One region of the Staphylococcus pseudoxylosus genome, then DNA from elsewhere that is predicted to be linked to it. Evidence: riboswitches for the same ligand, from Rfam matches in the RefSeq annotation. Region 1 holds a riboswitch; each other region holds the start of a gene.
The links. Region 1 has a riboswitch for thiamine pyrophosphate ahead of LG295_RS01165 (thiamine phosphate synthase). Riboswitches for the same ligand answer to the same signal wherever they lie in the genome.
Positions count from the first base shown of each region.

Region 2: linked by a shared signal. The riboswitch ahead of LG295_RS08495 (3-oxoacyl-ACP reductase) and the one ahead of LG295_RS01165 (thiamine phosphate synthase) in region 1 are both predicted to bind thiamine pyrophosphate.
Region 3: linked by a shared signal. The riboswitch ahead of tenA (thiaminase II) and the one ahead of LG295_RS01165 (thiamine phosphate synthase) in region 1 are both predicted to bind thiamine pyrophosphate.

Region 1 is NZ_CP085024.1:250,930-254,902, forward strand. It holds gene xylB (xylulokinase) at 1-1,449, shown strand, start outside; TPP riboswitch at 1,598-1,707, shown strand; gene LG295_RS01165 (thiamine phosphate synthase) at 1,767-2,360, shown strand; gene LG295_RS01170 (FAD-binding oxidoreductase) at 2,353-3,465, shown strand; gene thiS (sulfur carrier protein ThiS) at 3,455-3,655, shown strand; gene LG295_RS01180 (thiazole synthase) at 3,657-3,973, shown strand, end outside.
Region 2 is NZ_CP085024.1:1,782,603-1,786,575, forward strand. It holds gene trmD (tRNA (guanosine(37)-N1)-methyltransferase TrmD) at 1-30, opposite strand, end outside; gene rimM (ribosome maturation factor RimM) at 30-536, opposite strand; gene rpsP (30S ribosomal protein S16) at 779-1,045, opposite strand; TPP riboswitch at 1,265-1,363, shown strand; gene LG295_RS08495 (3-oxoacyl-ACP reductase) at 1,475-2,227, shown strand; gene LG295_RS08500 (LLM class flavin-dependent oxidoreductase) at 2,249-3,550, shown strand.
Region 3 is NZ_CP085024.1:994,543-998,515, forward strand. It holds gene LG295_RS04630 (single-stranded DNA-binding protein) at 1-332, shown strand, start outside; gene LG295_RS04635 (transglycosylase family protein) at 758-1,462, shown strand; TPP riboswitch at 1,715-1,813, shown strand; gene tenA (thiaminase II) at 1,890-2,570, shown strand; gene thiD (bifunctional hydroxymethylpyrimidine kinase/phosphomethylpyrimidine kinase) at 2,572-3,393, shown strand; gene thiM (hydroxyethylthiazole kinase) at 3,386-3,973, shown strand, end outside.

The DNA of each region.
Region 1 (3,973 bases):
TCAGTTAAAGTTATAGCCGTGAGTAAAGAAGGAGAAGTTTTAGCTAAGGTTAGCGAAGAGCTTGATATGATACAACTTCAATCTGGATATAATGAGCAACAACCAGATGAATGGTTTGAGGCAACAAAAGTATGTATTAGACAAATATTAAGTAACAACGCGTTAAATGATATCTATATTCGTGCCTTATCGTTATCTGGTCAAATGCATAGTTTAGTGGCATTAGATAGCAATAATAAACCGATTCGAAATGCAATATTATGGAATGATACTCGATCAACACATCAGTGCGCAACAATTGAACAACAATTTGGTAATTATGTGTTATCCAATCCGGTGTTAGAAGGTTTTACACTGACGAAATTGCTATGGATAAAAGATCATGAGCCTAAGAATTGGAACAAGATAGCATCATTCTTATTACCTAAAGATTATGTGCGTTTTAAGCTTACTGGTAAAATAAATATGGAATATTCAGATGCTTCGAGCACACTATTAATGGATCCAAAACAGAAAAATTGGTCGAAGGCCATTGGCTCACAATTTGGTATTCATAATATTTATCCCCCACTCGTATCATCCGGAGATTTTATTGGATATGTAGAAAGTAGCCTAGCTAAATTATTAGGTTTAAAAGATGATGTGGCTGTTTTTGCTGGTGGTGGTGATAATGCATGCGGTGCACTTGGTGCGGGTGTTATCAAATCCAGTGATACATTATGCAGTATTGGGACTTCTGGTACGTTATTAACTTGTGAAGAAGGAGAAGGAAAGACGTATCGGCATAATTTGCACTATTTCAATCATGTTGTTGAGGATAAATCCTATGTAATGGGCGTGACGCTTGCTGCTGGAGATAGTTTGAATTGGTTGAAAAAGTATATGTTTCCTGACTTAACTTTTAATCAAATTTTAAGTTTAGCAAGTGAATCTACAATTGGCAGTGAAGGGTTGTTATTTGCACCATATCTTTCGGGTGAGCGTACACCACATGGCGATTCGAAAATTAGAGGCAGCTTTATCGGGTTAAGTACTTTACATACAAATGCAGATATAGCTAGATCAGTAATTGAAGGTATTACTTATTCATTGTATGAAACATTGGTATATTTACGTGAAAAAGAGAAGGACATAACGCATATTACATCAATCGGTGGTGGTGCGAAAAATGATTTTTGGTTACAATTACAGGCTGATATATTTAATGCGAAAGTCAGTAAATTGAAATATGAAGAAGGGCCTTGCATGGGTGCTGCAATGCTAGCTATTGTCGGTTTGGGTTGGTATGAAAACATAGAAGATGTAGTTAATCAATTTATTGTCTATGATAGAACTTTTCTGCCAAATAAAGCTCATCATGAACGCTATATTAAATATTTTGAAATATATCAAGAAGTCTATCGTCAGACCCGGCCTATAACGGCACGTTTGTTAGAGTTGTCTTTATAAGTGAGAAAACACATAATCATGTTATCTATTATTAGAAACATGTGCTACTAATGTTAAAGTGATACTTGAAAAGTAAATCATTATAAGTTAGATTGTAAGTAATCGCTAAAAGATGTGAATGAACATTTATTTTGAAAATTTAATAGATAGAAACCACTGGAAGTGCCTTTGATAAAGGCTGAGACTGAAGTAATGACTGAGGGATTCCTAGAACCTGATCCAGTTCGCACTGGCGTAGGAAAGTGGCGTTTTCTATGATAGAAGCAATCATATAACGTTATTTTTCCGCCAGGGAAAATAACGTTTTTTTATTTGGGGTGAATATATTGTTTATTGCTATTACACCATATCAAGATTTGTCTAAATCACATATTAAGCATTACTGTGAAATCGAAAGTGTTATTGATTACTTATTAATAAGAGTGCCAACGAATACTGAAGAAGTCATTCAGTGGGTTAATGAATTACTAAAAAATGAGTTTCCTAAGGATAAGATTATTGTTCATAGTGATATTAATGTAATCCTAAAATGTGACTTGTCGGCAATTCATTTTAGGGAAAACGACCCCTGTGTTGAGGAAGTACAAGCTAATTATCCCAATATACAAGTGAGTATGTCTACGCATCATAAAGATGCTATTGCTAACGCTAAATATTTGGGGCTAGATTTTGTGTTGTTTGGACACGTATTTGAGACACCTTCTAAACCTCAGCAAACACCTAGAGTAAAGTCTGAGATTGAAGCAGCTCTACAAATTGATATTCCGATTATTGCAATTGGAGGTATAAATCAACATACTTTATCTTCTTTACCTAATGAATTTTCAGGCATAGCCGGGATTTCTATTTTTAATCAATACTCGAAACAAAAACTCAAGCATATGAAGGAAGTGTGGGATGGGCATGTATGATGTCATTATTATTGGATCAGGAGTCATGGGCATGTCAATTGCACGTGGGTTAAGTCAAACTTTTGCGAATATAGCTGTGATAGATAGAGATGAAGCAGGCAAGCATGCATCTTATAAAGCGGGTGGGATGTTAGGCGCGCAAAATGAATTTACCGAAAACAGTGCTTTGTTTAGTTTGGCAACAACTTCTCAAAGGATGTTCGAACCGCTAAGAGACAGTTTGTTTGAAGAGGTTGGTGTGGATATTGAGTATTTAAATAGCGGATTAATAAAATTGGCTACGGATCATTATGATAATAAAAAGATTGAACAACAATATCAATTTTTAAGACAACATTTTACATCTGTAGAACGTCTTAGCCCGACTGATGTTCAGCACCTGTCCAACGAGGCCATTACTTCAAAACATACAAATGGTATCTATATGCCTGAAGATAATCAAATTAATGCAAACCGCTATACCAAAGCGTTGTTAAAGTCACTTTCACATCGACATATAGATAGGATATACCAAACAACTGTGACCAATATTGAATCCGAAAAAAGTGGCTACCGCGTGGAGACACAAAGTGGAACCTATTATACTGAAAAGTTAATTGTCACGGGTGGTGCTTGGACAAGCAAACTTTTACGGCAATATTTACCTTGTGAAGCGGTAAGTGGTGTGAAAGGGGAAGTACTATTGATAGAACAACCCGATTTGAATTTGGATGTTACCATGTTCCTGACAAATGGTTGTTACGTCGTCCCTAAATTAAAGAATAGATATTTAGTCGGTGCAACAAGTTACTTTGATGACTACTCAGTTGGGGTGTCTAATTCAGGAAAAGCTTGGCTTAAGTCACAGGCTTTGCACTATATACCTGATTTAAAAAATGGAAAAATCATAAATCAATGGTCAGGTATACGGCCTTATTGTCAAAATGAACAGCCTATTATGGATGAAGTAGATAAAGACTTATTTGTGATTGCTGGCCATTATCGCAATGGAATTTTACTTTCGCCTTTAATAGGTGAGTTGATGAGTCAATGGATTATCAGCGGGCATAGGCCAAAACAATTGTACGATTTTCAGATTAGGAGAGGTGAACGAAATGAAATGTAAGATTAATGGTGATGTATTTAACTTTGAACAACCAATTAATATACAAGAAATAATTCAATCATTAGGACTGGATGAAACACGGATTATTGTAGAGCATAATGAAACATTAATTAAGCGAGAACAATTTACATCTCGAATAGTCAATGATGAAGATAACTTAGAATTATTAGAATTTGTAGGAGGCGGTTAATATGTTTAAAATAGGCAACTTTACATTAAATTCAAGATTATTATTAGGTACAGGAAAATTTGATAATGAGGAGATACAAACTAAGGCTATTGAAGCGTCAGAAACAGAAGTATTAACTTTTGCAGTGAGACGCATGAATTTATATGACAAAGATTTACCAAATCCATTAGCAAAAGTTGATTTATCGAAATTCATCACATTTCCTAATACTGCAGGGGCTAAGACAGCTAAAGAAGCAATCCGTATAGCAGAAATTGCTAACCACGCAGGTGTTTGCGACATGATTAAGGTAGAAGTCATTGGTGATGACGAAACATT
Region 2 (3,973 bases), 1.4 Mb from region 1:
TGGAAATAGAGTTAAATAATCAATCTTCATTAATCTAACAATCCTTCCATAGGTGAGATTTGAATACGTCTACCTTCGACATCAATTTCTTTAACTACGTCTGCAATATAAGGTATTAAATATTCTTTATCCCCTTTAACAACCCAAACATCATTGGCACCTGTTTCAAAAATTTCTATCACACGACCAATTGGCGTATCTTCTTCATCGAAGACCGTACAACCAATAATATCTGAATAATAATATTCATGTTCACCTAATTCAATTTCTTCATGGTCACGTTCTTGAACTAACGTTTCACCTTTTAAATGCTCAATATCATTAATATTATTGATTCCTTCAAATGTTAACATATGAAGTCCTTTATGCATTCTATATGATGAAATTGTAAATGTTAATGATTCTTTGTCTTTACGTTCGATCTCAACGATTTCCCCGGGTTGAAAACGTATATCGGTAAAATCTGAATTAGATTTCACCTTAATTTCTCCTTTTATTCCATGTGTATTTACAATCTTCCCTACTTCAACTTTCATATATGTTCCTCCAAAATAATTTGACTATTTCTGTTATCTTTAATTATGTATCTTCGCTATTTTATTAGCTCATTATAACACGTAAGTTCGATCACTGTGACTCATTACATTTAAAAAATAAAGGCTCTATGATATATCGCCATTTTTCATTATTATTGAATTATATTGGATATTTCACAATAAAAAAAGAGCACCTCTCGAGGTACTCTTACAAATATACAGAATGTATATTAGGTTGAAAATTATTTTTGCTCATCAAATTTTTTCAAGATACCTTCTCTTGATAAAATATTACGAACTGTATCAGTTGGTTTTGCACCATCTTTTAACCATTTAAGTGCTAATTCTTCGTCGATTTTAACTTCTGGTGCATTGACATTGTTAGGGTTGTAAGTACCGATTTGTTCGATATTACGACCGTCACGTGGTGCACGAGCATCAGCTGCTACGATACGATAGAATGGATTTCTTTTTGAACCTAAACGTGTTAAACGTAATTTAACTGCCATTTATATTCGCTCCTTTAATTTTCATAGTTTTTATTTTCTACAAGAAATAATAATAACAGTAATCTTCAACTTTGTAAAGAGTTTCTTCTTTACCAATTTCAACATTCCGCCAATTTCTTTTTTTCAAATCAAAATGACATCGTATAAAATCTTAAATTATCCTAAACTTGACATTATTCACTAAAAAATATACATTGAAATTAAATTAAATTAAATAACTAAATGCACTAGGGGTGTTTCTAACTGAGATGAGTCTAACTCAAACCCTTTGAACCTGATCTAGTTTGAACTAGCGGAGGAAAGTGTGAAATCAAGCATATTTCAAAAGCTTTTTGAAGCACTTTTTATACATATGTTGATATTTCTAATACACAACTTTCTTTCTGAAGGGTTGTGTATTTTTTTATTGAAAATGAAGGAGTGTATATAATGAAAAAAAACGTCATAGTAACTGGCAGTAGCCGTGGATTAGGTGCAGCTATAGTAAAAACACTAGCTCAGCATGACCATAACGTAGTTATAAACTATCATAAAAGTGAACATGCTGCACAAAAGCTTGTTGATGAAATTGGAACTCGACAAGCTATCGCTGTACAAGCAGATGTGACAAAACGAAATGAAATTGATAGATTAGTTGATGAAGCTACACAATATTTTGGTCAGATAGATGTGGTAATTAATAATGCCCTAGTTGGATTTAAATTTGATCCTGTTGAACAAAAAGCATTTGCAGATCTTACATGGGAAGATTACCAGCAACAAATTGATGGCACATTAAAAGCGGCTTTCAATATATGTCAAAGCGCTATACCTCAATTCATTCAAAGACAAAAAGGTAAAATCATCTCAATAGGTACGAATTTATTTCAAAATCCTGTTGTCCCTTATCATGAATATACCACAGCTAAAGCTGGATTAATTGGATTTTCACGTAATTTGGCTGCCGAATTAGGACAATATGGTATCACATCAAACGTAGTATCTGGCGGTTTGTTAAAAACAACCGATGCAAGTGCAACGACATCAACTGAGGTCTTTGATTTAATTGCGCAAACAACACCTCTCAAAAATGTTACCTCACCACAAGATGTAGCTAATATGGTCGCGTATCTCGTATCAGATCAATCTGATGGCATTACAGGTCAGAACTTTACAGTCGACGGCGGCTTAACAATGAATTAATAAGGAGGAGCGATGGATTCTATGACACAAACACAACATCTCAACATCGGTGTACTCATCTATGGATGTGGTCACCATCAGGCTGCATGGCGCATGCCCCATTCAAGCATTGAACGTATTGGTGATATTACGTATTATCAGTCGTTAGCAAAAATTGCAGAACAAGGCTTATTTGATGCTATATTTTTCGCTGACAATCAATCGTTTCCAGCTAATTCTAAAAGTGATATGCCTGCATTTTGGTTCGATCCTCTAGTTAATTTAACAGCGATATCACAAGTTACACAACATGTTGGACTAGTTGCTACTATATCCAGCACATTTTCTAACCCTTTTACAGCGGCTAGACAACTATTGAGTGTTGACCACATTAGCCAAGGCCGCGCTGGTTGGAATTTAGTCACTTCAATGACAGATTTGGAAGCTGCGAACCATGGTATGGATCACTTACCTGAACACGAAGCACGCTATAAAAAAGCAGATGAATTCGCTCAAGTGATGAATCGATTACTTGAATCTTGGAGTGTGGATGACTTTTTACATAATAAAGAAGACAATAGTTTAATTAATAATTCTGCAATCAATGCTATCCATCATAAAGGTTCACACTTCAGTGTACAGGGACCATTGACAACACCAAGTAGCCCTCAAGGAAAACCAATTGCAATGCAAGCCGGTGCATCAGATCCTGGTATCGAATTGGCAACTAAATACGCAGATGCAGTCTATGCTGTGGCTTGGAATTTTGATCAAGCAACTAATTTTAAAAAAAGATTAAACCAAAAATTAATACAACAAGGAAAGTCTGAAAATAGCTTGAAAGTATTCCCTGGTTTAGTAACGTACGTTGGACAATCATATGAAGAAGCTTATGCCAAAAAACAACAACTCGATAAATCTTTAGAAGTTGATACAGCTTTAAATCAATTAGAGTTTTTTATTCGTCAAGATTGCCATAATTGGGATTTGGATGAACTTGTACCCTCGTTACCACCCGTAGAATCTTTTAATGGACCTAAAGGACGTTATCAAACTGTGTTAGAAATTATCAAAGATAAAAATCCAACATTGCGAGAATTATTAGGCTATTTAAGTGCAGGTGGCGGACATTTAACACTTATTGGGACACCAAAGGATATTGTGGATGAAATGGAACGTTGGTTTAATGAAGGGATTGCGGATGGGTTTAACCTAATGCCCCCAGTATTCCCAAATAGTTTACAAGATTTCGTCGATGATATTGTACCTGAATTACAAAAGCGTGGTTTATACCGAACTGAATATGAAGGCAAAACATTCAGGGAAAATATCGGTATTCATTAATAAATATTTATCGGTATCTTCTCCTCAAAACAACACGTTTGTTATAAGCAAAATCGCCGTAATATAGGGAGCATATTATCGACAAAGCCTCCGACTTTGTTGACAGTTTTGTACACGCTCCGTAGGCATTGCCTTATCCTGTGATCGTTGGCTAGCCCTCTTTCCATAGGGGGTCGCCCCAAATCACATTTAAAAATCATATTATATACAAATTAAACAGCGGTGGCCGTTATTGTATTGAATAAATCAATTGATAATAGAACCTACTTTAGTCTGAAAGACCATTGCTATTTAAAAAAATTACTATACGAATATAATAAACAACCCTTAGATGATAATCCTAAGGGTTGTCTACGTTCTAAAACCACTACAAAAAAGTAGTAATTCACACTTTCGATGTGGATTACTACTTTTTAAATTATT
Region 3 (3,973 bases), 740 kb from region 1:
TAGCGATAACAAGAAATTATAGAGATAAGGATCAAAATACCATTTGTGATTATTTATATTGTAAGGCAGTTGGTAAAATAGCTAATAATATCGAACTATATTTAAATAAAGGATCACTTGTGGGAATTACTGGTCAAATGCAATCACGAAAATATGAAAAAGAAGGGCAGATGCATTATGTATCAGAACTTTTTATTGAAACGATTAAATTTATGTCTCCGAGAAACAAAGATGAAGTTAGTGAATTTCATGAAACATCCCCTATAGATCAAGTTTGTAATTCAATTAAAGATAAAAGTCTACAAGACAATGAAATATATGAAATTGTATAATACTCCCAATTTAAACTTACCTCAAAATTAACCCACCCAAATCTATATACATTAAATCCTACTATCAATTATACTTCTTCAGGCTATTCCTCTTCATATAAGTAAAAAAGAGGGATAGCTTTTTAAATATAAAATGTTTTGAGAAATGAGAGAGAAATAAATCTAAGTTTTTATATATACAGAATAATCAGATAAATTACAATTATATTACATACTATATAACAATGAAATATTCCGGAAAACTTTCATAGTAGTATTTAAAAAGAAAAAAATTAATTTCAAAATATATTTATATGTAATTTAATCGTAAAAAAACTTCAGGTTTTTTCATTTCTTTGTAACCTACAATGGTTTTATGCATGTTATAGTTGTACTTGCGAATTAATCATAAATAACTTATTACCTTATAGGAGGACTTTTTTACAATGAAAAAAACAGTAATTGCATCAACTTTAGCAGTAGGACTTGGAGTAACAGGATTTGCAGCAGGAAATTCAGCTGACGCTGCTGAACAAGGTGTAGACAAAGCTCAATTAGCGCAACAAGCACTAACTAATCCAGAATCATTAAACGAAGCACCAGTTCAAGAAGGTGCGTATGACATTAATTTCACATATAATAATAAAAACTTTAACTTTTCTTCAGACGGTGAAAAATTTAGCTGGAGCTACGGTGAAGGTTCAAGCGAAGAATCAAATACGTCAGTAGAGCAAACTACAGATAATAATGCACAAGAAGAGCAAGCTCAACCAGCTCAAACTGCAACAGAGCAACCAACACAAGAAGCAGCACCTCAAGAAGAAACAACACAACAACCACAACAAGAAGCAACTTCACAATCTTCAGCTAGCTCAAACGAATCAAGCTCAAATGAAGCTTCAGAAGGTTCATCAGGTGTGAATGCGCACTTACAACAAATTGCACAACGTGAATCAGGTGGCGATATTCATGCTACAAACCCATCATCAGGCGCTTCAGGTAAGTTCCAATTCTTACAAAGCACATGGGATTCAGTAGCACCTGCTCAATATCAAGGTCAACCAGCTGGTAATGCGCCAGAAGCAGTACAAGACGCTGCAGCTCAAAAATTATATGATGAAGTTGGCCCTTCACAATGGGTAACTGCATAATATAACAGCAATCAAATAAAGTATATTATTAGAGCCCTCGACATGACTAGATGTCGAGGGCTTTTTATAATACGCTAGTGGAGTATATAAAGTTAAAGATGAATATCATATATCAATTAGTTATATGACTAGAGGCAGAATTAATCTAATTACATCATTTTAACTAAATATAATTCTGCCGCTCTTTTTATATAAACCATTTTATTGCAATAGGTGGCATACTTTGATATGTTTTAAGTAAATATAATATATGAAATCTACTAGGGGAGCCTTTTGGCTGAGATGATTTACGTCAGACCCTTACAACCTGATTTGGTTAATACCAACGTAGGAAAGTAGTTTAATTATAGTTGAATTGCTGTACCTTTCTATTAATTAACTACATTCCTAGTTGGAATGTAGTTTTTATTTTATAGGAGGAAATTATTTGTTATTTTCAGAAACATTGAAGAAAGCGTCACAAAATATTATAGATGATATTTATAAGGATCCATTTATACAAGGAATGTTGCACGGTAATTTACCTATTGAGGCAACCAAATTTTATTTACGTGCCGACGCATCGTATCTAAAAGAATTTGCTAATATATATGCATTGCTTATTCCCAAAATGAATAAATTAGAAGACGTGAAATTTTTAGTGGAACAAATTCAATTTATTGTTGATGGTGAAGTGGAAGCACATGAAATATTAGCTGAATATGTTGGAGAAAAGTATGATGATATTGTAAGTGAAAAAGTATGGCCACCAAGTGGTGATCATTATATTAAGCACATGTATTTTAATGCGTATGCAAAGGAAAATGCAGCATATACGATTGCTGCTATGGCACCTTGTCCATATGTATACCAAGCGATTGCTCAACGTGCTTTAGAAGATAATCAATTAAATAGAGATTCGATATTAGCAAAATGGTTCGATTTTTATAGCACTGAAATGGATGAATTGGTCGATGTATTTGATAAATTATTGAATAAACTCACTGAAGCATGTACTGTGGATGAAAAGCATGAAATAAAAATGTGTTTTTTACAAAGTACGATTCATGAACGTAATTTCTTTAATATGTCATATATCGAAGAAGATTGGTTATATGGAGGGGAATAGAATGAAAAAACCAAAAATTGCTTTAACGATTGCAGGTACTGACCCAACTGGTGGCGCCGGTGTTATGGCAGATTTAAAATCTTTTCATGCTTGCGGCGTGTACGGGATGGCCACGATAACGAGTATTGTAGCTCAAAATACGAAAGGTGTACAACATATACACAATTTAGAAACGCAATGGTTATCTGAACAACTTAGCAGTGTTTTTGATGATGAGTTACCACATGCAATTAAAACAGGGATGATTGCATCAAAAGATATGATGAAAGTTATTCGAGAGTATTTAGTATCGTATCCTGATATACCATATGTTATAGATCCAGTTATGCTAGCAAAAAGTGGAGATTCATTGATGGATGATGATGCTAAAAAGGATTTGCAAAATATTTTATTACCTTTAGCTACAGTTGCAACGCCAAATTTACCTGAAGCAGAAGAAATCACTGGAATGACTATAAATGATGAAGCGTCTATTTATAAAGCCGGTGAAATTTTTATAAATGAAATTGGTAGTAAAGGTGTTGTGATTAAAGGTGGGCATGCAGAAGATTTAGATATAGCTAAAGACTACTTATTTACCAAAGATAATGTTTATACCTTTGAAGAGCCGCGTTATGAAACGAAACATACGCATGGTACTGGATGTACATTTTCAGCGGTAATCACTGCGGAACTAGCCAAAGGTAAATCAATTTATGAAGCGGTAAAAAAAGCCAAAGCCTTTATTTCATTAAGTATAAAATACACACCTGAAATTGGTCAGGGTAGAGGACCTGTGAACCATTTTGCATATATGAAGAAAGTAGGTTTAGATGATGAGTAGCTTGAATCTATTAAGAGAAAATAATCCGTTAGTTATTTGTTATACGAATGATGTTGTGAAGAATTTTACAGCCAATGGCTTATTAAGTTTAGGTGCGAGTCCAGCTATGAGTGAAGCACCGGAAGAAGCGTTTGATATGCTTACTTATGCAAATGCACTACTAATAAATATTGGTACACTGACGAAATCAAGAGAAGTAGATATTTTAAAGATTGCTAAAACGGCAAATCAAATAGGGACACCTATTGTTTTTGACCCTGTAGCGGTAGGTGCGTCTCAATATAGAAAAGATTTTTGTACGACTTTCTTGAAAGAAATTGATGTTGCCGTAATCAAAGGTAATGCATCAGAAGTATTAGCATTGATGGATGCGGACACAACAATGAAAGGGACAGATAGTGACCAAGATTTAGATGCGATTACTATTGCTAAAAATGCATATCATCAATTTGATACAGCTATAACAATAACAGGAGAAACAGATATTGTGGTTCAGGACAATAAAATTTATAAATTATCTAATGGGTCACCATTACTTGCGAAAGTAACAGGTGCAGGATGTCTATTAGGTGCAGTTATA